2 regions of the Streptomyces sp. NPDC020422 genome follow, and region 2 is predicted to be linked to the other one. Evidence: riboswitches for the same ligand, from Rfam matches in the RefSeq annotation. Region 2 holds a riboswitch; the other holds the start of a gene.
The links. A riboswitch is a leader RNA that binds a small molecule or an ion and turns the genes downstream of it on or off. The one in region 2 is predicted to bind ZMP and ZTP.
Positions count from the first base shown of each region.

Region 1 (14,105 bases), on a different contig from region 2:
GGGTATGGTCCATTTCCATGGCAAACGACTGGTCCACTTTCGGCGCCGACCTGCACCTGGAGCTCAGCGGGCGGGGCCTGCGCAGCGGCCTGATGGACGCGCTGCGCGAGGCGGTGCGCAGCGGGCGCCTGGAGGCGGGGGTGCGGCTGCCGTCCTCCCGCTCGCTCGCCGCCGACCTGGGGGTGGCCCGCAACACCGTCGCCGACGCGTACGCGGAGCTCGTCGCCGAGGGCTGGCTGACGGCCCGGCAGGGCTCGGGCACGCGGGTGGCCCGCCGCGCGGCCCCGCGCCGCCCGCCCGCCAGGACGGGCGGCGCCCCCTCCCCGTCCCCGGCCGGCAAACCCACCTACAACCTGCGCCCCGGCACCCCTGACCTGTCCTCCTTCCCCCGCGCGGACTGGCTCAAGGCCTCCCGCAAGGCGCTCATGGCGGCGCCCGACGAGGCCTTCGGATACGGGGACCCGCGCGGCCGGATCGAACTGCGCACCGTGCTCGCCGAGTACCTCGCCCGGGCGCGGGGCGTGCACGCGCGGCCGGAACGGATCGTGGTCTGCTCCGGGTTCGTGCACGGCCTGATGCTCATGGCGCACGTGCTGAAGGCGCGCCGGGTGCGGGAGGTGGCGGTCGAGTCGTACGGGCTCGACGCCCACTGGGAGATCCTGGCCCGGGTGGGCCTGCGCACCCCGGCCCTGCCGTTCGACGCACGCGGCACGCGCGCGGAGGAGCTGGGGGAGATGGGCGGGGTCGGCGCGGTCCTGCTCACCCCCGCCCACCAGTTCCCGATGGGCGGCGCGCTCCAGCCGGACCGGCGGGCGGCGGCGGTGGACTGGGCGCGGGCGTCGGGCGGGGTGATCCTGGAGGACGACTACGACGGCGAGTTCAGGTACGACAGGCAGCCGGTGGGTGCGTTGCAGGGGTTGGACCCGGACCGTGTCGTCTACCTGGGCACGGCGAGCAAGTCGCTGGCACCGGGGCTGCGGCTGGCCTGGATGGTGCTGCCGGAGCACCTGGTGGGGGAGGTGACCGAGGCGAAGGGGGCGGTGGACTGGGTGTCGAGCGCGACGGACCAGCTGACCTTCGCGGAGTTCCTGGCGTCGGGGGCCTACGACCGGCATGTGCGTGCGATGCGGCTGCGGTACCGGCGGCGGCGCGACCAGCTCGTGGCCGCGGTCGGGGCGCGCTCGCCCGGGACTCGGGTGAGCGGCATCGCGGCGGGGCTCCACGCGGTCCTCGAACTCCCGCCGGGTACGGAGTCCGCGGTGACCCGCGCGGCCGCCTTCCAGGGGCTGGCCCTGCAGGGCATCGACCGCTTTCGGCATCCGTCCACGGCGGCGGCCTCGGACGCCCTGATCGTCGGTTACGGCACCCCGTCGGACAGCAGCTGGCCCACCACCCTGGAAGCCCTGTGCCGAGCCCTTCCGTAACCCCGACCCCCAGACGGCGCCCTCGCCGTCGCGGGCATCCGTTCCGCTGAAGCAGCCCCCGCCCTCCCCGGCCTGCGCCCGACCCCGCCGCGGGTCCCCCCGCTCCGCTGGGGCGGTGCCCACCCTCCCCGGCCTGCGGCCGGCCCCGCCGCGGGTCACCCGCTCCGCTGGGGGCGGTGCCCGCCCTCCCCGGCCTGCGCCCGGCCCCGCCGCGGGTCCCCCGCTCCGCTGGGGGCGGTGCCCACCCTCCCGGCCGCGCCTGCGCCCGTTGTGGGCCTGCGGCCCGCCGTTGTGGGCATTCGTTCCGCTGGGGCGGAACGGGTGGGCACAACGGACGGCGCCCCTTGCCGGGCCTAGGCCTCCGCGCCTGAACCCGCACCACGGGTGCGGCGCAGTCGGGGCGGGGGCTCAGGCACGGGGAGCGGAGGCGCCGCTAAGGGCGCCGTCCCGTGTGCCCACCCGTCCCGCCCTGCGGGACGATTGCCCACACGGGGGTGGGCGAGGCGGAGGCGGCCCGCACAGGCAGGGGGGCGCGGCGGCTCGCACGGGGGTGGGCGAGGCGGAGGCGGACCGGACGGGCGGGGGTGCAGCGGCCCACACGGGGGTGGGCGAGGCGGAGGCGGCCCGCATGGGCGGGGGCGCGGCGGTCCGTGCGGGGGTTGTGGGGGTCAGTGGGCCGGTTCCGGGGTTGTGGGGGCCTCGCCGAAGCGGGCCAGGGTGAGGGAGCCGGCGATCGCGACGGCGAAGCCGAGGAGGGCCAGCCAGCCCAGCCCCTCGCGGGTCCGGTCGCCCAGCCAGGCCACCCCCACCACCGCGGGCCCGATCGTCTCGCCCAGAACGAGGCCCGCCGTCGCCGTCGTCACCGAGCCCCGGTGCAGCGCCGAGGTCAGCAGCAGGAAGGCCGCCCCGCCCCCCACCAGCAACGCGTACACCGCCGGGTTGGCCAGGTCGACCGAGTCGATCAGCCGGACCGCGACCTCCACCACCCCGAAGCCGAAGCCGGCCGCGAGGCCGAGGGTCAGGGCCCGGGGCCGCTCCGGCAGCCGGCCCGCCGCCACACCGACCAGCAGGACGGCGAAGGCCGCGAGGAGCAGCCCCCACTGCAGCGCCGCCGAGCCGGTCCCCTCGTGCCCCTCCCGGCCGGCCGCGAGCGCCAGCATCGCGAGGCCGAGGCAGACCACGCCCACCGCCCCCCACTCGACCCGGCTCAGCCGCACCTCCAGCACCCGCGAGGCGATCACCGCCGTCACCGCGAGACTGGCCGCGAGCGAGGCGCCCACCGCGTAGATCGGCAGCGTCCGCAGGGCCACGATCTGGAGGACGAAGCCGAGCCCGTCCAGGCCGAGCCCGGCCACGTACCGCCACTGCCGCAGCGCCCGCCACAGCAGCGCCACGTCGACCCCGCCGCCCGTACCCGGCTCGGCGGCCCGCGCGCCGAGCGCCTGCAGCACCGACGCGGCCCCGAAACAGAGCGCGGAGCCGAGCGCACACACCATCCCAAGTAGCACGAAAGGGACTCTAGTGCGAGTGGGATCCGGGGGCCGCCCAGGCCGGGCCTACACTGTGCGATCGCAACAGGCGGCGGACAGGGGAGGGCGGGCTATGCGCAGGCTGAGGTCCGGCACGGTCATTCTCGGCGGAGTGGGCGTGCTGGCGGCGACGCTGACCGCGTGCGGCTCGGAGCCCGACCGCCGCTGCATCGACCCGGTGACGTACAAGGAGCTGCCGGACTACAAGTGCGAGTCGGGCGGCGGCAGCAGCGACGGCAGCTCGTCCAGCGGCCGCTACTACTACGGCGGCTCGGTCAGCAGCGGCCGCGTCAGCGGCGGCAGCTTCGACAAGTCGGCCGTCGACAGCGGCGGCTTCGGCGGCCACCACTCCTCCTCCGGCGGCTGATCCCCGGACCATGCAGCGCCACACCATCGAGCCCCGCCCCGGCTGGCAGCGGACCGTCGAGGAGCAGGGTCTGATCTACCCGCTGACCCGCTACCCGGACGACTCCCTGCGCCCGTACTGGGACGAGAGCGCCTACTACTCCTTCTCCCTGCCCGAGGTGGAGGCCCTGGAGGAGGTCGTCGAGGAGCTGCACGCCATGTGCCTGGCGGCGGCGGCGCACATCGTCGACAAGGACCGGTTCGCCGAGCTCGGCATCACCGACCCCCGGATCCGCGCCCGGGTCGCCGAGGCCTGGCACCGGCGTGCCGAGCTGCCCACCCTCTACGGGCGGTTCGATCTGCGTTACGACGGCACCGGGCCGGCCAAGATGCTGGAGTACAACGCCGACACCCCCACCTCCCTGGTGGAGGCGGCGAGCCCGCAGTGGTTCTGGATGGAGGAGCGCTTCCCCGGCGCCGACCAGTGGAACTCCCTCCACGAGCGCCTCGTCGACGCCTGGCGTCGGCAGGCGCACCTGCTGCCGCCCGGCAGCCCCGTGCACTTCGTCCACAGCGAGGGCGACGAGCTGGGCGAGGACCTGATGACGGTCGCGTATCTGCGCGAGACCGCCCAGCAGGCCGGCCTCGACACCGAGGCGCTCTCGGTCGAGCGGATCGGCTGGGACCGGATCTCGGGCCGTTTCGTCGACGACCGGCTCCGGTTCATCCGCGCCTGTTTCAAGCTCTACCCGTGGGAGTGGCTGACCACGGACCGGTTCGGCCCGCACGTCCTCGACACCCTCGACAACGGCGGCGGCACCGGCACCACCTGCTGGATCGAGCCCGCGTGGAAGATGCTGCTCTCCAACAAGGCGCTCCTCGCGATCCTCTGGGAGCTCCACCCGGGCCACCCCAACCTGCTGCCCGCCTACCTCGACGGCCCGCGCGAACTCGCCGCGACCACGGGCTGGGTGGCCAAGCCGCTGCTCGGCCGCGAGGGCGCCGGCGTCACCCTGCACGAGGCGGGCGCCCCGGTCGTCCTCCGCGACGACGAGCCCTGCTGCTACCAGCAGCTCGCCCCGCTGCCCGACTTCGACGGCAACCGGGTCGTGCTCGGCGCGTGGACCGTCGGCGACGAGTCGGCGGGCCTCGGCATCCGGGAGTCGGCGGGCCTGGTCACGGACGAGTACGCCCGCTTCCTCCCGCACGTCATTCTGTGACGTAGTCCCGCAGCGGCGCCGGCTTCAGGCCCGCCGCGTCGGCCGCCTCCAGGGCCCGGCGCAGGTCCTGCTCGACCGTCTCGTTGAAGTGCAGCAGGATGATGTCCCCGGCCTTCAGCCGCGGTGTCGGCGGGGTCCACTGGCCCCAGGTCGTCATGTCGTACGTCCAGGTCACCAGGGCCTTCGCGCCGCAGGCGCGGGCGGTGGTGCGGGTCGTCCGGTCGTACGCGCCGTACGGCGGGCGCAGCAGCCGGGGCCCGTCGCCGAACTCGGCGAGGTGCGCGTCGCGCGCCCCGCACGCCTCCGCCCGCTGCCCGGCGGCGTCGAGGGTGGTGAGGTCCGGGTGGTTCACCGTGTGGTTCTCGACGCGGGAGCGGCCCTGGTCGAGCAGGGTGTGGAAGTAGGCGTCGTCGTACGCGTAGGCGCCCGGCAGCAGGAAGAGCGAGGCCGGCACGCGCCGGTCGAGCAGGAGCTTCGCGGCGGCGGGATCGTGGTTCCAGCCGTCGTCGATGGTGACGAAGACGACCGGGTCGGCGGTGTCCACATGGGAGACGACCGGGACGGGCTCCGGCCAGGCCGCGAGCGGGGCGGCCTGGGCGGAGCCCCCCAGCGCACCGAGGAGCGCGACGGGGACGAGTGCGGCGAGCGCACCGCGCAGGGCGCGGCGCAGACGGGGTCTCGGCATGGCCGTCATCATTGGCCTAGACCAACTGCCTTGTCAATGACCGGAGTTGTCCGCCGGGCGGCCCCGGCAAGCGGACCTCGTCAGTCCGCCGCGAGCACCGTGCGCAGCTGCTCCAGGCCCCAGTCGAGGTCCTCCTTCGAGATCACCAGCGGCGGAGCGATCCGGATCGTCGAGCCGTGGGTGTCCTTCACCAGGACGCCCCGCTCCATCAGCTTCTCCGAGATCTCCCGGCCCGTTCCCTTCGCCGGCGCGATGTCCACGCCCGCCCACAGACCCCGGCCGCGCACCGCCTCCACCGCACCGCCGCCCACCAGCAGTCCCAGCTCCGCGTGCAGGTGCTCGCCCAGCTCCGTCGCCCGCTGCTGGTACTCGCCGGTCCGCAGCATCGCGATCACCTCGAGGCCCACCGCGCACGCCAGCGGATTGCCGCCGAAGGTCGAGCCGTGCTCACCCGGCCGGAACACCCCGAGCACGTCCCGGTCCGCGACCACCGCCGAGACCGGCACCACGCCGCCGCCGAGCGCCTTGCCCAGGATGTACACGTCCGGCACCACGCCCTCGTGCTCGCACGCGAAGGTCCGTCCCGTACGGCCCAGTCCCGACTGGATCTCGTCCGCCATGAACAGCACGTTCCGCCGCCGCGTCAGCTCCCGCACCCCCGCCAGATAGCCGGCCGGCGGCACGAGCACCCCCGCCTCGCCCTGGATCGGCTCGATCAGCACCGCCACCGTGTTCTCGGTGACCGCCGCCTCCAGCGCCGTCGGATCCCCGTACGGCACGATCTCGAACCCCGGCGTGTACGGGCCGAAGTGGTCGCGGGCCTCGTGGTCCGTGGAGAAGCTGACGATCGTCGTGGTCCGGCCGTGGAAGTTGTTCGCCGCCACCACGATCTTCGCGTGCCCGTCCGGCACGCCCTTCACCTCGTACCCCCACTTCCGGGCCGTCTTCACCGCCGTCTCCACCGCCTCGGCACCGGTGTTCATCGGCAGCACCGCCTCCTTGCCGCACAGCTCGGCCAGGCGCGTACAGAACTCCGCGAAGCGGTCGTGGTGGAAGGCGCGCGAGGTGAGCGTCACGCGCTCCAGCTGCGCCCGCGCGGCGTCGATCAGACGCCGGTTGCCGTGCCCGAAGTTGAGCGCCGAATAGCCGGCGAGCATGTCCAGGTAGCGGCGCCCCTCGACGTCGGTCATCCACGCCCCCTCGGCGGAGGCGACGACCACGGGCAGGGGGTGGTAGTTGTGGGCGCTGTGCGCGTCCGCGGCAGCGATCTCGTCTTGCGTCCTCGACGTACTCGACACGGGATCTCCGTTCGTCCTGCGGCAGGGGCGGATGTGGCTCCCTTTTCTTATCGTCGCTCGTATGCCGGACGGGGAAACCTGTCGTGACGGCGCGCCCGCTAACCTGGGAACACGCGCGGCGACTGGCGCACGGGGAAGCGACCCCGGGGGAGCCGCGCGCGGCAGACCACACGAGGTGCCGCCCGCCTGGGCATCACGGGAACCCACCGGGTCCCGTGTGGTGCCGCGCGAGCCGCGGCGCCCCGGGGCCGTCATGCCGAACACCCGGAGCGACGCCATGACCCACGCCACGACCGCCGCCACGCCTGACGCCCCGTCCGGCACCGCGCCCGCCGCCACGACCGACCGCGGTCGCGCACAGCACCCCGCCCTCACCGCCGCCGATCCCGAGCTCGCCGCCCTCGTCGGCGCCGAGGAGCGGCTCCAGGCCGAGACCCTCCGCCTCATCCCCAGCGAGAACTACGTCTCCGCCGCCGTCCTCGAGGCCTCCGGCACCGTGCTGCAGAACAAGTACAGCGAGGGCTACCCCGGCCGCCGCTACTACGAGGGCCAGCAGAACATCGACCCGGTCGAGACCCTGGCGATCGAGCGCGCCAAGGCGCTGTTCGGCGTCGACCACGCCAATGTGCAGCCCTACTCCGGCTCCCCGGCCAACCTCGCCGTCCACCTCGCCTTCGCGCGGCCGGGCGACACCGTGATGGGCATGGCCCTGCCCATGGGCGGCCATCTCACCCACGGCTGGGGCGTCTCCGCCACGGGCACCTGGTTCCGGGGCGTCCAGTACGGCGTGCGCCGCGAGGACGGGCGGATCGACTTCGACCAGGTGCGCGAGCTCGCCCTCAAGGAGCGCCCCAAGGTGATCTTCTGCGGCGGCACCGCGCTGCCCCGCACGATCGACTTCGCCGCCTTCGGGGAGATCGCCCGCGAGGCCGGCGCGGTGCTGGTCGCCGACGTCGCCCACATCGCCGGGCTCATCGCGGGCGGCGCCCACCCCTCGCCCGTCCCGCACGTGGACGTGGTCTCCACGACCACCCACAAGACCCTGCGCGGCCCGCGCGGCGCCATGCTGATGTGCCGCGAGGAGCACGCGAAGGCGATCGACAAGGCGGTCTTCCCCGGCCTCCAGGGCGGCCCGCACAACCAGACCACCGCCGCCATCGCCGTCGCCCTGCGCGAGGCGGCGCTGCCCTCCTTCCGCGCCTACGCCCACGCGGTCGTCGCCAATGCCAAGGCCCTCGCCGAGGCCCTGCTCGACCGCGGCTTCGACCTGGTCTCCGGCGGCACCGACAACCACCTGATCCTGATGGACCTCACCCCCAAGGAGGTCCCCGGCAAGGTCGCCGCCAAGGCGCTCGACCGGGCCGGGATCGTCGTCAACCACAACACCGTCCCCTACGACCCCCGGAAGCCCTTCGACCCCTCCGGCATCCGCATCGGCACCCCGTCCCTCACCTCCCGTGGCCTGGACGTCACGCACATGCCCCAGGTCGCCGAGTGGATCGACCGCGGGGTCGCCGCCGCGGGCAAGGGCGACGAGGACGCCCTCGCCGCCGTCCGCGCCGAGGTCGCCGAGCTGATGGGCGCCCACCCGGCGCCGGGCCTGCCGGTCTGACCCCCCGGCGCCCGGCGGGCGGCCCGCCCGCCGGGCGCGGTGTGGTCCTCGTCTCATCGGCGGCACTTTTGACGCACGGGCAGGCGGGGATCGCTTCCCACACCTGAGAGAATGATGGGCATGGCCTCTGACCGCCCGCCCGTCGCCCACCACCACCCTCAGGGGAATGGCTCCGCCATGCAGTCTCGCCCGCGTGTGCTCTCCGGAATCCAGCCCACCGCAGGCTCGTTCCACCTCGGCAACTACCTCGGCGCCGTGCGCCAGTGGGTCGCGCTCCAGGAGTCCCACGACGCCTTCTACATGGTCGTGGACCTGCACGCGATCACGGTCCCGCAGGACCCCGCCGCGCTGCGCGCCAACACCCGGCTCGCCGTCGCCCAGCTGCTCGCCGCGGGCCTCGACCCGGAGCGCTGCACCCTCTTCGTGCAGAGCCACGTGCCCGAGCACGCCCAGCTCGCCTGGCTGATGAACTGCCTCACCGGCTTCGGCGAGGCCTCCCGCATGACGCAGTTCAAGGACAAGTCCGCCAAGCAGGGCGCGGGCAACGCGAGCGTCGGCCTCTTCACGTACCCGATCCTCCAGGTCGCGGACATCCTGCTCTACCAGGCCGACCAGGTCCCCGTCGGCGAGGACCAGCGCCAGCACATCGAGCTCACCCGCGACCTCGCGGAGCGCTTCAACGGGCGCTTCGGCGACACGTTCACGATCCCCTCGCCGTACATCCTCAAGGAGACGGCGAAGATCTACGACCTGCAGGACCCGGCGATCAAGATGAGCAAGTCGGCGTCGACCCCCAAGGGCCTGATCAACCTGCTCGACGACCCGAAGACGACGGCGAAGAAGGTCAAGAGCGCCGTCACGGACACCGACACGGTGATCCGCTTCGACCCGGAGAACAAGGCCGGCGTCTCCAACCTGCTCGGCATCATGTCCGTGCTCACCGACACGTCGATCGCCGACCTGGAGAAGAGCTACGAGGGCAAGATGTACGGCGCCCTGAAGACCGACCTGGCCGAGGTCATGGTGGAGTTCGTCACGCCGTTCCGGACCCGGACGCAGGAATACCTGGACGACCCGGAGACGCTGGACTCGCTCCTGGCCAAGGGTGCGGAGAAGGCCCGGGCCGTCGCCGCGGAGACGCTGGCGCAGGCCTACGACCGGATGGGCTTCCTGCCCGCGAAGCACTGAGTCCAAGGACCCTGGCCACAAGGGTGGTGCAGGCCGCACACTGGCGACCTGCACCGCTTCAGCACATTTCCCGACGGATGACGGAGGAGAACGACGTGGGGACCGTAACGCTCGGCGTTTCGATCGCGGTCCCGGAGCCTCACGGCAGCCTGCTCCAGGAGCGGCGCGCGGGCTTCGGGGATCCCGCCGCGCACGGCATCCCGACCCACGTCACCCTGCTCCCGCCGACGGCGGTGGCCGAGGAGCGGCTGCCGGAGATCGAGGCGCACCTCGCCCGCATCGCCGCCGGCACCGAGCCCTTCACGATGCGCCTGGAGGGCACCGGCACGTTCCGTCCGCTCTCCCCGGTCGTCTTCGTCCAGCTGGTCGAGGGCACGCCCGCCTGCGACCGGCTCCAGAAGCTGGTCCGCGACGAGTCCGGCCCGGTCCCGCGCGAGCTGCAGTTCCCGTACCACCCGCACGTGACCGTCGCCCACGGCATCTCCGAGGAGGCCATGGACCGCGCCTTCACGGAGCTGTCGGGCTACGCGGCGGACTGGACCTGCCGCTCCTTCGCTCTGTACGAGCAGGGCCCGGACGGCGTGTGGCGCAAGCTGTGCGACTACGAGTTCGGCAGCGGCCGCACGGTCTCCGCGGTCCCGGCCCAGGGCGGCAGCCCCCTCGACCAGCCGGCCAGGACCCCGGCGGTGTGAGCCCACGGGCGACCGCGCGGACCGGCCGTCGGGCGGGCCGGCTGTCGCGCGGACCTGCCGTCGGGCGGACCGGCCGTCACCCAGGCCGGCCGCCGCGCGGGCCGGCCGGGGGTCACGCCGGCAGCCGACCGGAACGGCTGCCCTCCAGGCCCGCTGTCGCCGTGACGGCGGGCGCGGCCCGGGCCCGCAGCGGTTCACACCGGCAGCCGTCGGAACAGCGTCCGGGGTACGTGCCGCAGGGCCGACATCACCACCCGCAGGCTGCCCGGCACCCACACCGTCTCCGAGCGGCGCCGGAGCCCCAGCTCGATCGCCGTCGCGACCGCCTCGGGCGTGGTGGCCAGCGGAGCCTCCGCCAGGCCGCGGGTCATCTTCGTGCGTACGAAACCGGGCCGGACGATCATCACCTGCACCCCCGTGCCGTGCATCGCGTCCCCCAGGCCCTGCGCGAACGCGTCGAGCCCCGCCTTCGACGAGCCGTAGATGAAGTTGGCCCGCCGGGCCCGCTCCCCGGCCACCGACGAGAGCACCACCAGCGAGCCGTGCCCCTGCGCCTGCAGCGCCTGGGCGCAGACCAGGCCGGCCGAGACGGCGCCGGTGTAGTTGGTCTGGGCGACCCGGACCGCGGCGAGCGGGTCGGACTCGTCGCGCGCCTGGTCGCCGAGGACGCCGAAGGCGAGCAGCACCATGTCGATGTCGCCCTCGGTGAAGAGCTTGCCGAGCCGCTCCTCGTGCGACTCGGTGTCCAGCGCGTCGAAGGGCACGGTGTGCACGTCCGCGCCGAGCGCGCGCAGCGAGTCCGCGGCGGCGGTGAGCGCGGGGGAGGGGCGCCCGGCCAGCCAGACGGTACGGGTGCGGCGGGCGATGAGCCGGCGGGCGGTGGCCAGGCCGATCTCGGAGGTGCCGCCGAGAACGAGCAGGGACTGGGGGGCGCCGAAGGCGTCCTTCATGGCGTTCACGCTCCTCGGGATGCGAAGGGGGTGGAGGCGGTCACAGGGCGAGGCGGCGCGACAGGTCCGAGGTGAACACACCCGTCGGATCCAGCCGGGCGCGCAGCTCGCGGAAGTCGGCGAGCCGCGGGTACATGGCGTCGAGCAGCTCGGGCCGCAGCCGGGAGTCCTTCGCGAGGTAGACCCGCCCGCCCGCCGTGACGACCTCCTCGTCCAGCTCGTCGAGGAAGGCGCCGAGCCCGGAGAGCCCGGCCGGGATGTCGAGCGCGAGGGTCCAGCCGGGCACCGGGAACGACAGCCAGCCGGGGTCCGCGTCGCCGAAGCGCTTCAGCACGGCGAGGAAGGACGGGCAGCGGCGGCTGGCGATCCGCTGGACGACCCGGCGCAGGGTCTCCTCCCGCCCGTACCCGACGACGAACTGGTACTGCACGAAGCCGCCGCGCCCGTACACCCGGTTCCAGTGCGGGACCCCGTCGAGGGGGTGGAAGAAGGAGGGCAGCCGCTGGAGCCGGCCGATGGAGCGGCGGGGCGCCTTGCGGTACCAGAGCTCGTTGAAGACGCCGACGGTGTGCCGGCCGAGCAGCCCCTCGGGGACGTACGCGGGCGCGCCCGGCAGCCGTCCGGGGCGGAAGGCGAGCGGACTCCGGCGGGCCCGGACGGGCAGCGCGTCGTACGGGGCGTGGTCGCCGCGGGTGAGGACGGCGCGGCCCGTGGCGGCGCCCCGGGCGAGCAGGTCGATCCAGGCGACGGAGTAGCGGTACAGGTGGTCGGTGGCGGTGAGCCGGGCCATCAGGTCGTCGAGGTCCGTGGCGCGTTCCGTGTCGACGGTCATCATCGAGGTCTCGACGGGCAGCAGCCGCAGCGTGACGGAGAGGATCACACCGGTCAGGCCCATGCCGCCGGCGGTCGCGTCGAAGAGGGGCTCGCCGGGGGCGAGGGTGTGCACCCGGCCGTCGGCGGTGAGCAGGTCGAGCGAGACGACATGGCGGGAGAAGGAGCCGGAGACATGGTGGTTCTTGCCGTGGATGTCGGCGCCGACGGCCCCGCCGACCGTCACATACCGGGTGCCGGGGGTCACCGGCACGAACCAGCCGAGCGGCAGCAGCACCTCCATCAGGTGGTGCAGGCTGACGCCCGCGTCGCAGACGGCGAGCCCCGCCTCGGCGTCGATCGCGCGGATCCTGGCGAGCCCGGTCATGTCGAGGACGGAGCCCCCGGCGTTCTGGGCGGCGTCGCCGTAGGCCCGGCCGAGCCCGCGGGCGATGGATCCCCGGGCGCCGCCGGCGCGCACGGCGGCGGCGGCCTCCTCGTAGGTCCGCGGGCGGATCACGCGCGCGAGGGTGGGGGCGGTGCGGCCCCACCCGGTGAGGGTGTCGACGTCGGTGGGGACGTGCGTCGCGACGCCCTGCTCGACGCCCTGCTCGAAGTCGGTCTCGGCTGCCATGGAGGTGACCGTATCGCCGCTAGTGTCGCTTATGCCGGGATTGATGGGCGGTTCGTCGAAATGGGTGATTAAACGAGTGTCAGGAAAGCCTCCCGCCCCGTACGTCACCTTCGCGCGCCAGAGTCGCCCCTGGCGGACGGAGCCGACGGTGCCGAGGGTGCCGACGGTGCCGACGGTGCCGACGGCGTCGAGGGTGCCGACGGTGCCGACCGGGCTGACGGTGCCGACAGCGGACCGGGGAGGCGGGCGAGACGCATGCGATACGGGGACTGGGCCGAAGCCGACCACCGGCTCCTGGCCGCCGTGCACGCCCACGGGCGCCGCCCCGCCGTGGCCGCGGCGACCCGCGCGCTCTCCCTCGGCGGCGAGCACGGCGCGCTCTGGATCGCCGCCGGACTCACCGCCGCCGCCCTGGACCGCCCGCACCGCACCGGCTGGCTGCGCGGCACGGCCCTGATCGGCGCCGCCCACCTCGCCAGCATGGGCGTCAAACGTCTCGTACGGCGCCCCCGGCCACGCCCCGAGCAGTACCCGCCGCTCGTCCGCACCGCCGGACGGCACTCCTTCCCCAGCTCCCACGCCGCCTCGGCCGCCGCGGCCGCCGTCGCCTTCGCCGTCCTGCACCCGCCCACCCGGTCCCTCGCCGTGCCCGCCGCGGCCGCGATGTGCCTCTCCCGGCTCGTCGCCGGCGTCCACTACCCGACCGACATCGCCGCAGGCGCCCTGCTCGGGGCGGCCACGGCCACGGCCGGACGCGGCTGGCTGCGCGCCCCCGGAGGCCCCCGTGACTGAATCCGGCACCGGCACGGCCGTCCTCGCCCCGCCCACCGCCGCGCCCCGGACCCGGCCGCGCCCCGGCACCCTCGCCGTCGTCCGCGGCCTCATCCGCACCGCGCGGCCCCGCCAGTGGGTCAAGAACGCGCTCGTCCTCGCCGCGCCCGTCGCCGCCGGGCAGCTCGTCGCCTGGGACACCGCCGGGCGGCTCGCCCTGGTCTTCGCCCTGTTCACCGCCGCCGCCTCCGCCGTCTACCTGGTCAACGACGCCCGCGACGCCGCCGCCGACCGCGCCCACCCCGTGAAACGGCACCGCCCCGTCGCCGCCGGCCTCGTCCCCGTACCCCTCGCCTACACGGCCGGCGCCCTGCTCGGCCTCGGCGCGGCCCTCGCGAGCGCCCTGCTGTGCAATGCCATGACGGCGCTGCTCCTGACCGGGTACCTCGCGATGCAACTCGCCTACTGCGTACGTCTCAAGCACGTCCTCGTCGTCGACCTCGCCGTCGTCGCCACCGGCTTCCTGATGCGGGCGATGATCGGCGGCATCGCCCTCGGCATCCCGCTCTCCCGCTGGTTCCTCATCACCACCGGCTTCGGCGCGCTCTTCATGGTCGCCGCCAAGCGCTACTCGGAGGCCGTGCAGATGCAGGACGCCCAGGGGGCCACCCGGGCGCTGCTCACCCAGTACACGACCGGCTACCTGCGCTTCGTCTGGCAGCTCGCGGCCGGGGTCGCCGTCCTCGGCTACTGCCTGTGGGCGCTGGAGAGCGGCGGCGTCGCCAACGGCTCACTGCTGCCCTGGCGCCAGCTCTCCGTCGTCGCCTTCATCCTGGCCGTCCTGCGCTACGCCGTCTTCGCCGACCGCGGCACGGCCGGGGAGCCCGAGGACGTCGTCCTGCGCGACCGGCCGCTCGCCGTCATCGGCCTGGTCTGGGCGGCGATGT
Region 1 is NZ_JBIRVJ010000005.1:632,568-646,672, forward strand. It holds gene ACH414_RS17005 (PLP-dependent aminotransferase family protein) at 18-1,424, shown strand; gene ACH414_RS17010 (hypothetical protein) at 2,093-2,920, opposite strand; gene ACH414_RS17015 (hypothetical protein) at 3,027-3,320, shown strand; gene ACH414_RS17020 (glutathionylspermidine synthase family protein) at 3,331-4,518, shown strand; gene ACH414_RS17025 (polysaccharide deacetylase family protein) at 4,508-5,203, opposite strand; gene rocD (ornithine--oxo-acid transaminase) at 5,284-6,501, opposite strand; ZMP/ZTP riboswitch at 6,610-6,700, shown strand; gene glyA (serine hydroxymethyltransferase) at 6,779-8,113, shown strand; gene trpS (tryptophan--tRNA ligase) at 8,291-9,301, shown strand; gene ACH414_RS17045 (2'-5' RNA ligase family protein) at 9,397-9,993, shown strand; gene ACH414_RS17050 (decaprenylphospho-beta-D-erythro-pentofuranosid-2-ulose 2-reductase) at 10,188-10,943, opposite strand; gene ACH414_RS17055 (FAD-binding oxidoreductase) at 10,984-12,387, opposite strand; gene ACH414_RS17060 (phosphatase PAP2 family protein) at 12,643-13,179, shown strand; gene ACH414_RS17065 (decaprenyl-phosphate phosphoribosyltransferase) at 13,172-14,105, shown strand, end outside.
Region 1: it holds a riboswitch for ZMP and ZTP, as region 2 does, so the genes downstream of both, glyA (serine hydroxymethyltransferase) here and ACH414_RS03005 (bifunctional 5,10-methylenetetrahydrofolate dehydrogenase/5,10-methenyltetrahydrofolate cyclohydrolase) in region 2, are expected to answer to the same signal.

Region 2 (14,105 bases):
GTCGTAGTCCCGGTCGGCGTTGGTGTAGTCGTGGACGCCCACTCCGCACTTGGCGGCGGAGGCGTCCGGCAGCACGGGCTTGAACGCCGAGGCCGGGTCGTTCTGCCGGATGCCGACGCCGAGACCGCCCACCGCGAGGGCCGGCACGTCGCCGTCGGCGGCCGGGGCGGCGGTCCTGGGCAGGGTGGGCAGGCACCCCGCGCCGTCGGAGGAGGCGAACCAGACGCTGCTCCAGGTGCTCTTGTTGCGGCAGGTCCAGTCCCACAGGGTGTCGAGGTAGCGGCCCGCGGAGCCGGCCGCCGGGCCGGACAGGGCGAGGTCGACGTCGTTCACCGGGTGGGCGGTGTCGAGGTAGTCGTCCTTCCAGCTGTTGACGCCGCCGGTGATGACCGTCTCGCCGTCGACCACCACCAGCTTGGAGTGGTTCCAGGAGAGGCCCGTCTTCGAGGCGGTCATCGAGGCCACGTTGAGGGTGACGCGGGCGGCGTCGGGGCCCAGCTTGGCGACCAGCTCGTCGCGGTAGGAGGACGGGATGACGTTGGCGTGGTAGACCGGCGCCGCGCCGACCAGGACGCGCACCTTCAGCCGGTTGCCCTTCTGTGCCGCCTCCTTCAGGCCGGCCACGATCGCGTCCTGGAAGCCGCCGTTGGGAAACGGCGCCAGCGTGGATATGTCGACGCTCTGCCGGGCCCGGGCGATGTCCTCGCGCACCTTCTCCAACAGGCGGCGGGAGCCGGGGCGGTCGGCGCAGGAGGGGTCGCCCCAGCAGCCGGGGGTCTGCAGCAACCAGTCGGAGCCGCCGGGAGCGGAGGCGCCGAGGCGGTTCCCGGCGGTGCGCTCCCAGACCGAGCCTTCGAGGCCCGGGGAGACCTGGCGCAGGGTCTGCTCCACCGCGTCCAGGTGCGGGGTGGGCGACGACGCGTCTGCGGACGCCGGGGTGGCGGGCAGCAGGACGAGGGAGAGTGCGAGGGCTGTGGCCGTCGTACGGACGGTGCGTGCCAATGTCGTTCCTTGCATGGGGAGTGGCTCAGGCCGGGCGCGGCGCGTGCAGCGGGGCGCCCCGACCTTGATCAACTCCGGCAAGTTACCAGCACGTAGCGACCCGTTCGCCCTGGTTGGGCGTCTTCCGGCCAGTCCCGGCCCCGCGGCGCCCCGGCTCTACGCGATGCCCTCGGTGCGCAGCGGGGCCCCCACCTCGTGCAGGTGGCCGAGCGCCTGGCGGTACGACTCCACGAAGCCGGTCTCCGTGTAGGGGATGCCGAGCTCCGCGCAGTGCGCGCGTACCGCGCTCTGGGCGAGACGCAGGTGCGGCCGGGGCATGCTGGGGAAGAGGTGGTGCTCGATCTGGTAGTTGAGGCCACCGAGAAACCAGTCCGTGAGCACCCCGCCGCGGATGTTGCGGGAGGTCAGCACCTGACGGCGCAGATGACCCCAGGAGTCGCCGTCCGGGTGGGCGTCCGGCATCTCCATGCCCTTGTGGTTCGGGGCGAAGGCCATGCCCAGGTGCACCCCGAGCAGCATCTGGTGGACCAGGGCGAAGGCCAGGGCCTGGAGCGGGGTCAGGAGGGTCAGGAGCAGGACCGCGTATCCGACCAGGTGGCTGAGGAGCAGACCGCCCTCGACGAGCCGTTCGCGACGGGTGCGGTAGGGCCCGTCCGCGGAGAGCAGCGCCTGGACGCCGTACACCTTCAGGGCGATGCCCTCCAGGGTGGTCAGGGGGAAGAAGAGCCAGGCCTGGTGGCGGGTGAGCCAGCGGCGCAGTCCGGTGCGCTCCGTGGTCTGGTGGGCGGCGAAGACCAGGACGTCGGCGGCCACGTCCGGATCCTTGTCGAGGTGGTTGGGGTTGGCGTGGTGCCGGTTGTGCTTGTCGTTCCACCACTCGCGGCTCATGCCGAGGAGCAGGTTGGCGTGGACGAGCTGGATGGCCCGGCCGAGTCCCCGCCGGTCGGTGATCTGGGAGTGCCCGGCGTCGTGGCCGACGAACGCGACACGGGCGGAGAGCAGCGCGAGCGGCACGGCGAGCAGCAGCGCCCACCAGGACGGGCCGATGAGCGCGAGGCCGGTGACCACGGCGGCGATGCCGAGGAGGTTGACCAGGATGCCCCGGGCGTACCAGCCGGGCCGGCGCCCGAGGAGCCCCTGCTCCCTGACGGTGCGCAGGAGGGGGGCGAACTCGCTGCCGCCGCCCTTGCCGTGACGGCGGACGGGGTGCGGGTCGGGCGCCGCGGGGGGCGCGGTGAGCGTCGCGGTGGCCTGGGACATGGCGGTCTCCGGGATCCGTGGAAGGGGCTGCCGCGCGGGCCGCGCCGGCTTGTTGAAACGTACGGATCGGCCCTCACCCCGGGCCATGGCGGCACCACCCGGACCCGGTCGGGGGTCGCCCGGGGGGCGGGGGTGGGGTCTTCCCCAGCAGGTGCCCTCGGGGTGACGTGGATCACGGTGTCGTTCGACGCGTGGGGGTGGCCGGTTCGGGTACCCTCGGCCGCTCGAAGCTCAAGTAGTCAAATTTGAGGAATGCGTGTTGTCGCTGTCGCCGTCGTCCTCGTTGCCGCCCGCTCCCCCGTCGCCCGCCGATGAACTCGCCCGCTGCTCCGTCGTGTTCCTCCCCGCCGATCCGCCCCGAGCGGGCCGCGTCGCCTTCTGGGACCCGGACCTCGGGGCGCCGGCGAACCCGGCCGCGTCCGGCGGAGCCGCCTCCCCCGTGGCCGCACCCCCTGTCATCGAACCGACCGCGGCCGAACCGGTCGTCGCCGAACTGACCGTCGTCGGCGACGACCTGCGGCCGGTACCCGTACCCGCCCTCCTGCTCCCCGTACGCGAGGCCCTGCCCGTCCTCGTCCGGGCGCGGACGGCCGAGGGCGCCTCGCCCGCGGCCGCCTTCTGGGGAGCCGCGGCCCTGTTCTCCCTGGAGCTGGTCTCCCGCGGCCTGCTCCTGCCCGGCCTCACCGCCACCGACCTCGACGCGTGGCGGGCCGGGCCGCTCGGCGCAGAGGAACTGGCAGCGCTCCGCGACCTCGCCGCCTCCATGCCGCCCTCGGCCCACGCCGTACCGCTGCCCGCGACGACGGTGGACGCGCCACTGCTCCTCCCCGAACAGGAGGGGCTGCTCCGGGCGTTCGCCGACGCCGTCGCCGACGTCCTGCCGCGCACCCCGGCCGCTCCCCTGGCGGCGGGCGGCCCCGCCTTCACCGCCGACGAGCGCAGGGAACCGCGGGCACTGCCGCACCAGCGGGCCTGGGCGGCGGATGTGGCGGCGGGTCACGACGCCGGCGTACGCCTGTCGCTGCGCCTGGAGCTCCTGGGGGCTGAGGGCGCGTACGGGGCCGACGAGGCGTACCGGGGCGATCAGGACTCCGGGTCCGCCGCCGCCTCCGCTCCCGCCTTCCGCGCCGTCCTGCAGATGCACGCCGTCGCCGACCCCGCTTCGGTCGCGGACGCCGCCGAGGTGTGGGCCGGCACCTCCCCGGCCGGTGCCGCCTTCGGGCCCCGCGCCCGGATGGACGCCCTACTCGCGCTGCGCCGGGCGGCCCGGGCCTGGCCACCGCTCTCCCCGCTGCTCTCGGCGGCCGTCCCCGACGCCGTCGAGCTCGCCGACGAGGAGGTCGCCGAACTCCTGGGCCCGGCGGCCCGCGCCCTGGCGGCGACCGGGGTGCGCGTCCACTGGCCGCGCGAACTCGCGAACCGGCTCACCGCCCGCGCCGTCATCGGACCACCCGGCGCATGGGACCGGTCCGGCGAGCCGGACGCCGCGAACGACGACGCCGACCGGCCGGGCGGGCGCGCCACGCGGGACCGGGGCGGCGACGCCCTGCCCTCCTTCCTCTCCCCCGACGCGCTGCTCTCCTTCGACTGGCGCTTCGCCGTGGGCGACGAGGAGCTGACGCGCGCGGAGCTCGACCGGATCGCCGAGGCCGGCCGGCCCCTCGTCCGCCTCCGCGACCAGTGGGTGCTCGTCGATCCCGAGGAGCTGCGGCGAGCCCGGACGTCACGGGACCGCAAGCTCACCACGGTGGACGCGCTGGGCGCCGTCCTCACCGGAACCACCGAGATCGACGGGCGTCGCGTGGAGGTCCAGGCGACCGGCTGGGTGGAACGCCTGCGGGCCCGGCTCTGCGAACCCGAGGGCGGCGAGCCGGAGATCGCCCAGCCCGCCGCGCTCGCCGCGACCCTGCGCGACTACCAACTGCGCGGTCTCGGGTGGCTGCACCGGATGACCTCGCTCGGGCTCGGGGGCTGTCTCGCCGACGACATGGGCCTGGGCAAGACGATCACTTTGATCGCCCTCCATCTGCACCGGCAGACCGACCCCGGCACCGCCGGCCCCACCCTGGTGGTCTGCCCGACCTCCCTGATGGGCAACTGGCAGCGCGAGATCGAGAAGTTCGCGCCGGGCACGCCCGTGCGCCGCTTCCACGGCCCGGCGCGCGACCTGGAGGGCCTCGCCGAAGGGGAGTTCGTCCTCACCACGTACGGCACGATGCGGCTCGACGCGCCACGACTCGCCGAACGCTCCTGGGGTCTGGTCGTCGCGGACGAGGCGCAGCACGTCAAGAACCCGTACTCGGCGACCGCCCGCGCGCTGCGCACGATCCCCGCCACGGCGCGGGTCGCGCTCTCGGGCACGCCCGTGGAGAACAACCTCTCCGAGCTGTGGGCGATCCTCGACTGGACGACGCCCGGGCTGCTCGGCGGCCTCGGCGCGTTCCGCAGCCGGTACGCGGCGGCCGTGGAGGGCAGCCGTGACCCCGCGGCGGCCGAACGGCTCGCCGCGCTCGTGCGCCCCTTCCTGCTGCGGCGCCGCAAGTCGGACCCGGGGATCGCGCCCGAACTCCCGCCGAAGACCGAGACCGACCGGGCGGTCGCCCTGACCAGGGAACAGGCGGGGCTCTACGAGGCCGTGGTCCGCGAGACGCTGGCCGCCATCGCCGAGGCCGACGGCATGGAGCGGCGCGGCCTGGTGGTCAAGCTGCTCACCGGCCTCAAGCAGATCTGCAACCACCCGGCGCAGTTCCTCAAGGAGGACCGGCCGCGGGTCGGGGGCCGCTCGGGCAAGCTGGAGCTCCTGGACGAGCTGCTCGACACGATCCTCGCGGAGGGGGCGAGCGTCCTCGTCTTCACGCAGTACGTGCAGATGGCGCGGCTGCTGGAGACGCACCTGGCCGGCCGGGGCGTGCGCACGCAGTTCCTGCACGGCGGCACCCCGGTCGCCGAGCGGGAGGCGATGGTGGCCCGCTTCCAGGCCGGCGAGGTGCCGGTCTTCCTGCTGTCCCTGAAGGCGGCCGGCACCGGGCTCAACCTCACCCGGGCGGAGCACGTCGTGCACTACGACCGCTGGTGGAACCCGGCCGTGGAGGCGCAGGCCACCGACCGCGCGTACCGGATCGGGCAGACCCAGCCGGTGCAGGTCCACCGGCTGATCGCCGAGGGCACGATCGAGGACCGGATCGCGGACATGCTGGAGCGCAAGCGCGCGCTGGCCGACGCCGTGCTCGGCGCGGGCGAGGCGGCGCTGACGGAACTGACCGACGCGGAGCTCGCGGAGCTGGTGCGGCTGCGCGGGGAGGACGGACGATGAGCGGGTACGGGACCGGGGACGAGCGCACCTTCGCGGCACTGCCGCCGGTGCGGGGTTCGGTGTTCGCCCGGACCTGGTGGGGCCGGGCGTGGCTGAAGGCGCTGGAGGACACGGCGCTCGACGGGCAGCAGCTGAAGCGGGGGCGGCGACACGCTCGGGCCGGGGCGGTCGGCGCGGTGTCGGTGCGGCCGGGCCGGATCACGGCCGTGGTGCAGGAGCCCGACGGCACGGCGTACCGCGGCGACGTGCTGCTCCAGGAACTCTCCGATCAGGAGTGGGACCGCTTCGTCGACCTGGCGGTGGACAGCGCGGGGCACATCGCGGCCCTGCTCGACCGGGAGATGCCGCCCCATCTGGTGGAGGACGCGGCGGCGGCCGGCCTCGACCTGCTGCCGGGCATCGGCGACCTGGAACCGCGGTGCGGCTGCGAGGCCTGGGACCACTGCCCGCACACGGCGGCCCTCTGCTACCAGGTGGCGCGGCTCCTCGACGAGGATCCGTTCGTGCTGCTGCTGATGCGGGGGCGGGGCGAGCGGGCGCTGCTCGACGCGCTCCAGGAGCGCAGCGCGGCCCGGGCCGCCGGGGCCGCCGGTGCCCAGGGCTCGGAGGACGACGCCGGGAGGCGGGGTTCGGGAGCGCCGGGCTCGGCGGGCGTGGGCGGTGCGTCGGACGCGGCCGGTGCACCCGGGACCTCGGGCGTCCCGGGTGCGTCGGGTGCGGGTGGCATCGCCGGCGCATCGGGCGTGCCCGGAGTCGCGGGTGCCTCCGGTACGCCGGGCGTGCCGGTTGTGTCCGGCGGTTCGGGCGGGGCAGGCGTGTCGGCGGCGGAGGCGTTCGCCGCGGGCGGCATCCTGCCGCCCCTTCCGGCCGTGCCCGTCCCGCCCGCGGTGCCCGGCGAGCCGCCGTCGCTGGACACCGAGAACGGCCCGGAGCCGGGCATCGACCCCGCGGCGCTGGAGTTCCTCGCGGCGGACGCCGCGGCCCGGGCGCATCGGATGCTCTCGGGGGCGCTCGACGACACCCCGCTGACGGCGGCGCAGGATGCGGTACGGCTCGCCGCGGGGGACCCCGTGTCGTGGATCGCGGCGCGGCTCGCCGAGGGCTCGGGGCGCGGCCCGACCGGGCTCGAACTGGGCGTACGCGCCTGGCGGTTCGGCGGCGCGGCCGCGCTGTCGGTCCTGGAGGAGGAGTGGGAGCCGGGCCCCGAGGCGCTGGTGCGGGCGCACGCGCAGCTGGCCGAGGCCTGGGAGGACGGCGAACGCCCCGACCTCCGGCCGGCGGGCGCCGCGCGGTGGACGCTCGCCGGCGCGGACGCGCAGCTGCGGCTCGGCGCGGACGGACGCTGGTGGCCGTACCGCAAGGAGCACGGGCACTGGGCCCCGGCGGGCCCGGCGGAGCAGGACCCGGCGGCGGCGCTCGTGGCCGCGGAGACGCCGTGACGCCGGGCCGGGCGTGTCACTGCAGGGGCGCTGTCAGCTTTCCGGCCGTGTCGGAGGGGGCGGCGAGGCTGCAGGCGACGGCGTCGTCGCCGAGGAGATAGCTGGTGCGGTACGGGTAGTGGACGAAGGTCGTCCAGCGGGTGCCGAGCGGCTGCTCGGCGGCCTTGCTGCGGAGCGGGGCCCGGCACAGCGCGGCGGCCGCGTCCCGTACCGCCCCGTCGTCGGCGTAACTTCCGGTGAGCCGGAGGCGGACGACCAGCTCGGCGTCGTGCGGCGTGTCGCAGGGACGGGGGACGACGGTGCCGGGCGCGTCGCGGTTCATGTCGAAGCAGGCGCCGGCGCGCAGCACGTCATAGGGCGTCCGCGCGGGCCCGGCCGTCCGGCTCGCGCTGGGCCGGGGGCTCACGCCGCCGGTCGCCGGCGCGGAGGCGGAACCGGTCGGCGCGGTGGCGGCGCCGGTCCGGTGGGCCGTGCGGGGCTGTGCCGTCCGGTCCCGGCCGGCCGCCGTCCGGCTCGGCCGCGGCGAGGAGCTCTCGCCCGGGCCCGAGGGGTCCTGTCCGGGCGTCTCGTAGGGCGTGTCGGCGCGCCCGCCGGCGGGCCCGGCATCCGGCGGTGCCGTCGTGTCGGACCGGGTCGGGACGGGCGTCGCGGCGCGCGGGGCGGGGGTGTCGGTGCCGCCTCGCGCGGTGAAGGCGACGGAGAGCAGCAGGACCGTGGCGAGGGCCGCGACCAGCAGGGCGACGGCGCCCGGCCGTCGAGGGGCGCGGGCGCCGCGGGACGGGGGTGCCGTCGGCGGGTGGAGCATAGGAGACAGGTTCACCCGGAGCCGCTCATGTGGCGAGTGATATCCGGGACTTGGGCCGCGCTCGTACAGAACCGTGACAATCCCGCGGCTCGGGCGAGACCCTGATCACCGGCGGCTCGGGCGCGCAACGGACATGACGGGGCGGGAGGCGCGAATCGGGGATCACGGACCGGTGGCCGGCAGCCGGGACCCCGGCACGCACCTGTCCGCCGTCACAGACCGAGCTGGCGCTCGGCCCCCTCGACGGTCTGGGCGAGCAGCACGGCGATGGTCATCGGGCCGACGCCGCCGGGCACGGGGGTGATGAGGGAGGCCCGCTCGGCGGCGCTCTCGAAGTCGACGTCGCCGACGTTGCCCGGGTTGTAGCCGGCGTCGATGACGACGGCGCCCGGCTTGATGTCCTCGCCCTTGATGAAGCGGGGCTTGCCGACGGCGGCGACGAGGATGTCGGCCTCGCGGACGGCGGCGGAGAGGTCGGTGGTGCGGGAGTGGCAGTAGGTGACGGTGGCGTCGCGGCCGAGCAGGAGCAGACCGGCCGGCTTGCCGAGGATGGCGCTGCGGCCGACGACGACGGCCCGCTTGCCGCTGAGCTCGACCTCGTACTCGTCGAGCAGGCGCATGATGCCGCCGGGCGTGCAGGAGACGAATCCGGGCAGACCGAAGCCCATGGCGGCGAAGGAGGCCATGGTGACGCCGTCGACGTCCTTCTCCGGGGCGATGGCCTCGAACGCTGCGCGCTCGTCGATGTGCGGGCCGACCGGGTGCTGGAGCAGGATGCCGTGGACCTCGGGGTCCTCGGAGAGCGCGGTGATGGCCGCGACGAGCTCCTCGGTGGTCGTGCTCGCGGGCAGCTCGACGTGCTTGGAGCGGATTCCGGCCTTCGCACAGCGGTTCTGCTTCATCTTCACGTACGTGACGGAAGCGGGGTCCTCGCCGACGAGGACGGTCGCCAGGCAGGGGGTGACGCCGGTGCGGCGGGTGATCTCGGCGGCGCGGGCCGCGGTCTCCTCGACCGTGCGGCGGGCGAGCGCGGTGCCGTCCATGAGGCGGGCGGTGCTGGTGGACATGGGCCACTCCTGGGCGTCGTCGATGACCGGTGGATGCCCAGGCGCACGGCTGCGACACGGCCGCGCGGGGTGAGCGCGTCCGCCGGGCCGCTCCCCGGTGGTGATCCACCTCAAGCGCCAGTCACGGCCCGGGTCCCACTGTACGTGACGGCTCGCATGACGGGTACCGGACAGGGGCACAGGCGAGGCCGTCGGGACGCTTGTCGGCGCCCCGCCCGCGCACGACGATGACGCCCATGAGGCGAACGACCTCGCGGGGAGGCCGAGTTGAGCATGGCGCGGACGGGCACGGCGGGCACGGCGGGCACGGCGGATGCGACGGGGGCGGCGGCCTGGGCGGGCGGCTCCGGTGCGGTGCGCCGGGCGCACGAGGCGTTCACGACCGGGGGCCCGCTCGGGGGCCCGCCGGTGCGGCCGCTGGTCGCCGAGTCCTGGCGCCGCTCGATGCGGGCGCGGGTGAGCCCGGACGGCGGGGCGCGGGTCGAGCTGGACGAGGAGGAGCTGGCGGGGCACCGGGAGGAGCATCCGCTGGCGGCGGCGATGCCGGTGGTCCGGGAGCTGATGGGGGCGTACGCGCGGGACGGGGAGCACCTGCTCGCGGTCTGCGACGCCGCGGGGCGGATGCTGTGGGTGGAGGGGCACCCGGGGACGCTGCGCAGTGCGCGCCGGATGAACTTCGTGCCGGGGGCGCGCTGGTCGGAGGCCGCCGCGGGGACCAACGCGCCGGGGACGGCGCTCGCCGTCGACCGGCCGGTGCAGGTGTGCGCCGCGGAGCACTTCCAGCGCCCGGCGCAGACGTGGACGTGCGCGGCGGCACCGGTCCACGACCCGCGCAACGGGCGGCTGATCGGCGCGGTCGACATCACGGGTGGGGACGGCCTGGCGCATCCGCACAGCCTGGCGTTCGTGCAGGCGGTGGCACGGGCGGCGGAGTCGCAGCTGGCCCTGCTCTCCCCCGCGCCGGCCGCGGGCCGGCCCCGGCTCTCGGCGCTCGGCCGGGACGAGGCGCTGCTGCACGTGGCGGGCCGGCGGCTCCGCCTCAGCCGCCGGCACAGCGAGATCCTGGTGGTCCTGGCGTACCGGCCCGAGGGGGTGGGCGGCGACGAGCTGCTGACCCTGCTCTACGAGGACGAGTCGGTCGCGCCGGTGACGTTGCGCGCGGAGATGTCCCGGCTGCGGGGCCTGCTCGGCGCGGAGCTGCTGGCCTCGCGCCCGTACCGGCTGACGGCTGAGGTGGACGCGGACTTCGTGACGGTGGACCGCCGGCTCGCCTCGGGGGCGGTGGCGACGGCGCTCGGGGACTACGCGGGCCCGCTGCTGCCGGGGTCGCGGGCCCCTGCGGTGGTACGACTCCGGGAACGGCTGGCGGGGCGGTTGCGGGCGGCGCTGGTGGACCGGGCCGATCCGGGGCTGCTGGCCGACTGGGCGTACAGCCCGTGGGGCGAGGACGACGTGGCGGTGTGGCGGGCGCTCGCCTCGGCCGTGCCGGCGGCGCAGGCTCCGGCCGTACGGGCGCGGCTGACCGCGCTGGACGCCGAACTGGCAGCGGGTGCAACGGGGTTGCAACGTCGGGCGGCGCAGACTCGCCGCTGAGCGCCGGCCAAGGACGGTCGGCGCGGTTCGAGGGGAGGCCATGCCCATGACCCGTTACGCCGCGCCCGGCGCCGAGGGTTCGCTCATGTCGTACGGGGCCCGCTACGACCACTGGATCGGCGGCGAGTACGTCGCCCCGGCCCGCGGAGGGTACTTCGAGAACCCGAGCCCGGTCGACGGCAAGCCGTTCACCGAGGTGGCCAGGGGCACGGCGGAGGACGTGGAGCGCGCGCTCGACGCGGCGCACGCGGCGGCCCCGGCCTGGGGCCGCACGGCGCCGGCGGAGCGCGCGCAGGTCCTGCTGCGGATCGCGGACCGGATGGAGGCGAGCCTGGAGGCCCTCGCGGTCGCCGAGACCTGGGACAACGGCAAGCCGGTCCGGGAGACGCTCGCCGCCGACATCCCGCTCGCGATCGACCACTTCCGCTACTTCGCGGGCGCGCTGCGCGCCCAGGAGGGCTCGCTCAGCGAGATCGACGAGGACACCGTGGCGTACCACTTCCACGAGCCGCTGGGGGTCGTCGCCCAGATCATCCCGTGGAACTTCCCGATCCTGATGGCGGTGTGGAAGCTGGCCCCGGCGCTGGCGGCGGGCAACGCGGTCGTCCTCAAGCCGGCCGAGCAGACCCCGGTCTCCGTCCACTTCTGGCTGAGCCTGGTCGCCGACCTGCTGCCGCCGGGCGTGGTGAACATCGTCAACGGCTTCGGCGAGGAGGCGGGCAAGCCGCTGGCCTCCTCTCCCCGGGTCGCGAAGATCGCCTTCACCGGCGAGACGACGACGGGCCGGCTGATCATGCAGTACGCCTCGGAGAACCTGAAGCCGGTCACCCTGGAGCTGGGCGGCAAATCCCCCAACATCTTCTTCGACGACGTGTGGGCGGCGGACGACGACTTCCGCGACAAGGCACTGGAGGGCTTCACCATGTTCGCCCTCAACCAGGGCGAGGTCTGTACGTGCCCGTCCCGCGCCCTGGTCCAGCGCGGCCACTACCGCGAGTTCCTGGAGGCGGCGATCGCCCGTACGGAACTGATCGTCCCGGGCCACCCCCTCGACACGGCGACGATGATCGGCGCACAGGCCTCCGACGACCAGCTCGCCAAGATCCTCTCGTACCTGGAGATCGGCCAGCAGGAAGGCGCCAAGATCCTGACGGGTGGTCAGCGCATCGATCACGACGGCGAGCTGGCGGGCGGCTACTACGTCCAGCCGACCATCTTCGAGGGCGACAACCACATGCGGATCTTCCAGGAGGAGATCTTCGGCCCGGTCGTCGCGGTCACCTCCTTCACCGACTTCGACGACGCCATCCGCACGGCGAACGACACCCTGTACGGCCTCGGCGCCGGCGTCTGGACCCGCGACACCACCACCGCCTACCGCGCGGGCCGCGCCATCCAGGCGGGCCGCGTCTGGACGAACTGCTACCACGCCTACCCGGCGCACGCGGCGTTCGGCGGCTACAAGCAGTCGGGGGTGGGCCGCGAGACCCACAAGATGATGCTGGACCACTACCAGCAGACGAAGAACATCCTTCAGAGCTACTCCCCCAGGAAGCTGGGGTTCTTCTAGCAGCTCCAGTCCGGACATTCGGGGGGAAGGCGCTCCCAGGACCGTCAGCTCTCGCAGGGCCAGGGGGTGCGAGCCTGGAGGAGCACAGACTCGCGTCCGGCGGAGTCCGTGGTGACCACTCCCTCTCGCCGGGTCCACGGTCTGGTTGGGCTGACATCGACGGACGGCCCGCGCGGGCACCGGTCGGCAACGGCTCGTTCGTGGCCCCGGCGTCCGCGAGGGCACGTCGCGGTCGCCTAGCAGATCCAGAACGGACGGCCGAAGCGTACAGACAGGCCTTGCGAGTAGAGCAGGCTCGCCGGTGAGGACGCGGCTACCGTCAGACCCGTGGCGGCCTCCACGAGTTCGTCCTCCAGCAGGAGCAGCGCCGCGTCCTTGAAGCGCCATGGCTCGTGGTGGAGCGGCCAGTAGAACGTCCGCCCCCAGGCCCGGGCGTGGAGACCCCATCTGGCGGTCAGGAAGTTCTCCCGCGCGTCCGGGCTGCGCTCCTCGCCCTCGACCGCAGCCCAGAGGCGGGAGCGAGGATGTTGCGGGCCCTTACGGCGAACGGCGTAGAGGATCCTCTCTTCGAAGCGGTCGCAGCGGGCGGACGCCCAGCGGTAGGGAAGCCCGAACACTCCGTTCGCCGCGATGACGGGAAGCAGACGGTTGCAGTCCAGGCTCAGGAACACCACCCCGCGCCGGCCGGCGGCATCGACGCTGTAGAGGCGTACGTTGATCTCCTCGAACCGGCCCGCGAAGGGCAGGACGGGACCGCGCGACAGACGGAGATCCCTCATGCCGAAGAAGACGAGGCCCACGTAGGTCTTCCCGTCGAGCACGTCCGGCCGCGTTCCCGGGGGAAACAGGCCGGCGACGTCGTCAGGCGACACCTCCCAGTGCGCGAACACCAGGTCGGTCCACCGCTGGCGGAAGACGCTGCCGGAAGACAGCGGGGGACCGACCGCCGACACCGGTCGCGGCGCCGTGTCACGCTCCTCCCGGTGCACGGGTGGGCCCGCGGAACCGCGGCAGGACGTCGCCATGGCTTCCTTCTCCTCTCCATCCGGAAACGCGGACAGAGGCCGAGCCGGGCCCCGTGGCGCAGGCTCCTCGCCCTACGCCCCAGCGTTCGGCAAGCACGGCGCACCGACAAGTCGCATCGTTCATGCATTGAAGTCGCCAGGCTTCCCCTGACCACCGTGCGTGATCATCCGGGCGCCACCGTGCGACGCGAAGACCCCCGTGCGCGGTGAAGCCGGACGGCTGACTCGCTCGTAGCTCCGGCCCGCGCGACGAGCGCATTCCGCCGGGTCCACCCCGAAGGCTTTCTCCTCGACCGCGGCCTGGTCCTCCTCGAGCGCTTCGCAATCGAGGAGCTCGTCACGCGCCCGCCCACGGTGGTCGGCGGCCGCCTCGCGCGGCAGAGCCGTGACTCGGTGGCCACTGAACTCCCCTGCGGACAAGCCCCCTTCGATGTCGGCGTTTCGGCCACTTCCGGCATCGAGGAGGCCCCCTGTCCCGTACGGGTCGATGCACCACGCACGAACGCGCTTTCGCCTATTTCCGGGGTTCGAATGCCGTCCGATTTAACTGTGCTCGCATCACGTCCTCGCGTCGTTGAGCCATCCGACACCCCCACACGACCTTTGGAGACCGTGATGTCCCCTCTTCCCACCTTCCCTGCTCAGGTCAAGCAGCCCAGGCCCGGAGCCTCCCCGGCGGGGTCCGTGCGCATGGCTGACGAGTCCCGCCGCACAGCACGCCCGGATACGAGGTGGGGGGCATGACGAGTACGACGGAAACCGGGCCGACGGCCGATGAGGAGGCCTCGGAGTCGGAGCAGTTGCTGTTCGGGGGGAGACTCACCTACGACCAGGGCTTCGCCGCACACTCCGGCGCCTGGGCGGCTCTCGGGCTGTGGGAGATGGGCCGCTCGCTGCCGCGGCAGGTGCTCCTCGCCATCCGTCTCGCGCGTGAAGCCGACCGCCGGGCGTTCGTCACAGTCGCCCTCAGCGAGATCACCCGCGGAATCACCCAGGCCGTCTCCCTGATCTCGGTCAACGCGCTGCTCATG
Region 2 is NZ_JBIRVJ010000001.1:684,310-698,414, reverse strand. It holds gene ACH414_RS03030 (phospholipase D-like domain-containing protein) at 1-1,002, opposite strand, end outside; gene ACH414_RS03025 (fatty acid desaturase family protein) at 1,159-2,262, opposite strand; gene ACH414_RS03020 (SNF2-related protein) at 2,519-5,575, shown strand; gene ACH414_RS03015 (SWF or SNF family helicase) at 5,572-7,014, shown strand; gene ACH414_RS03010 (hypothetical protein) at 7,031-7,819, opposite strand; gene ACH414_RS03005 (bifunctional 5,10-methylenetetrahydrofolate dehydrogenase/5,10-methenyltetrahydrofolate cyclohydrolase) at 8,032-8,886, opposite strand; ZMP/ZTP riboswitch at 8,915-9,021, opposite strand; gene ACH414_RS03000 (GAF domain-containing protein) at 9,154-10,479, shown strand; gene ACH414_RS02995 (aldehyde dehydrogenase family protein) at 10,526-12,049, shown strand; gene ACH414_RS02990 (YqjF family protein) at 12,286-13,074, opposite strand; gene ACH414_RS02985 (ABC transporter ATP-binding protein) at 13,815-14,105, shown strand, end outside.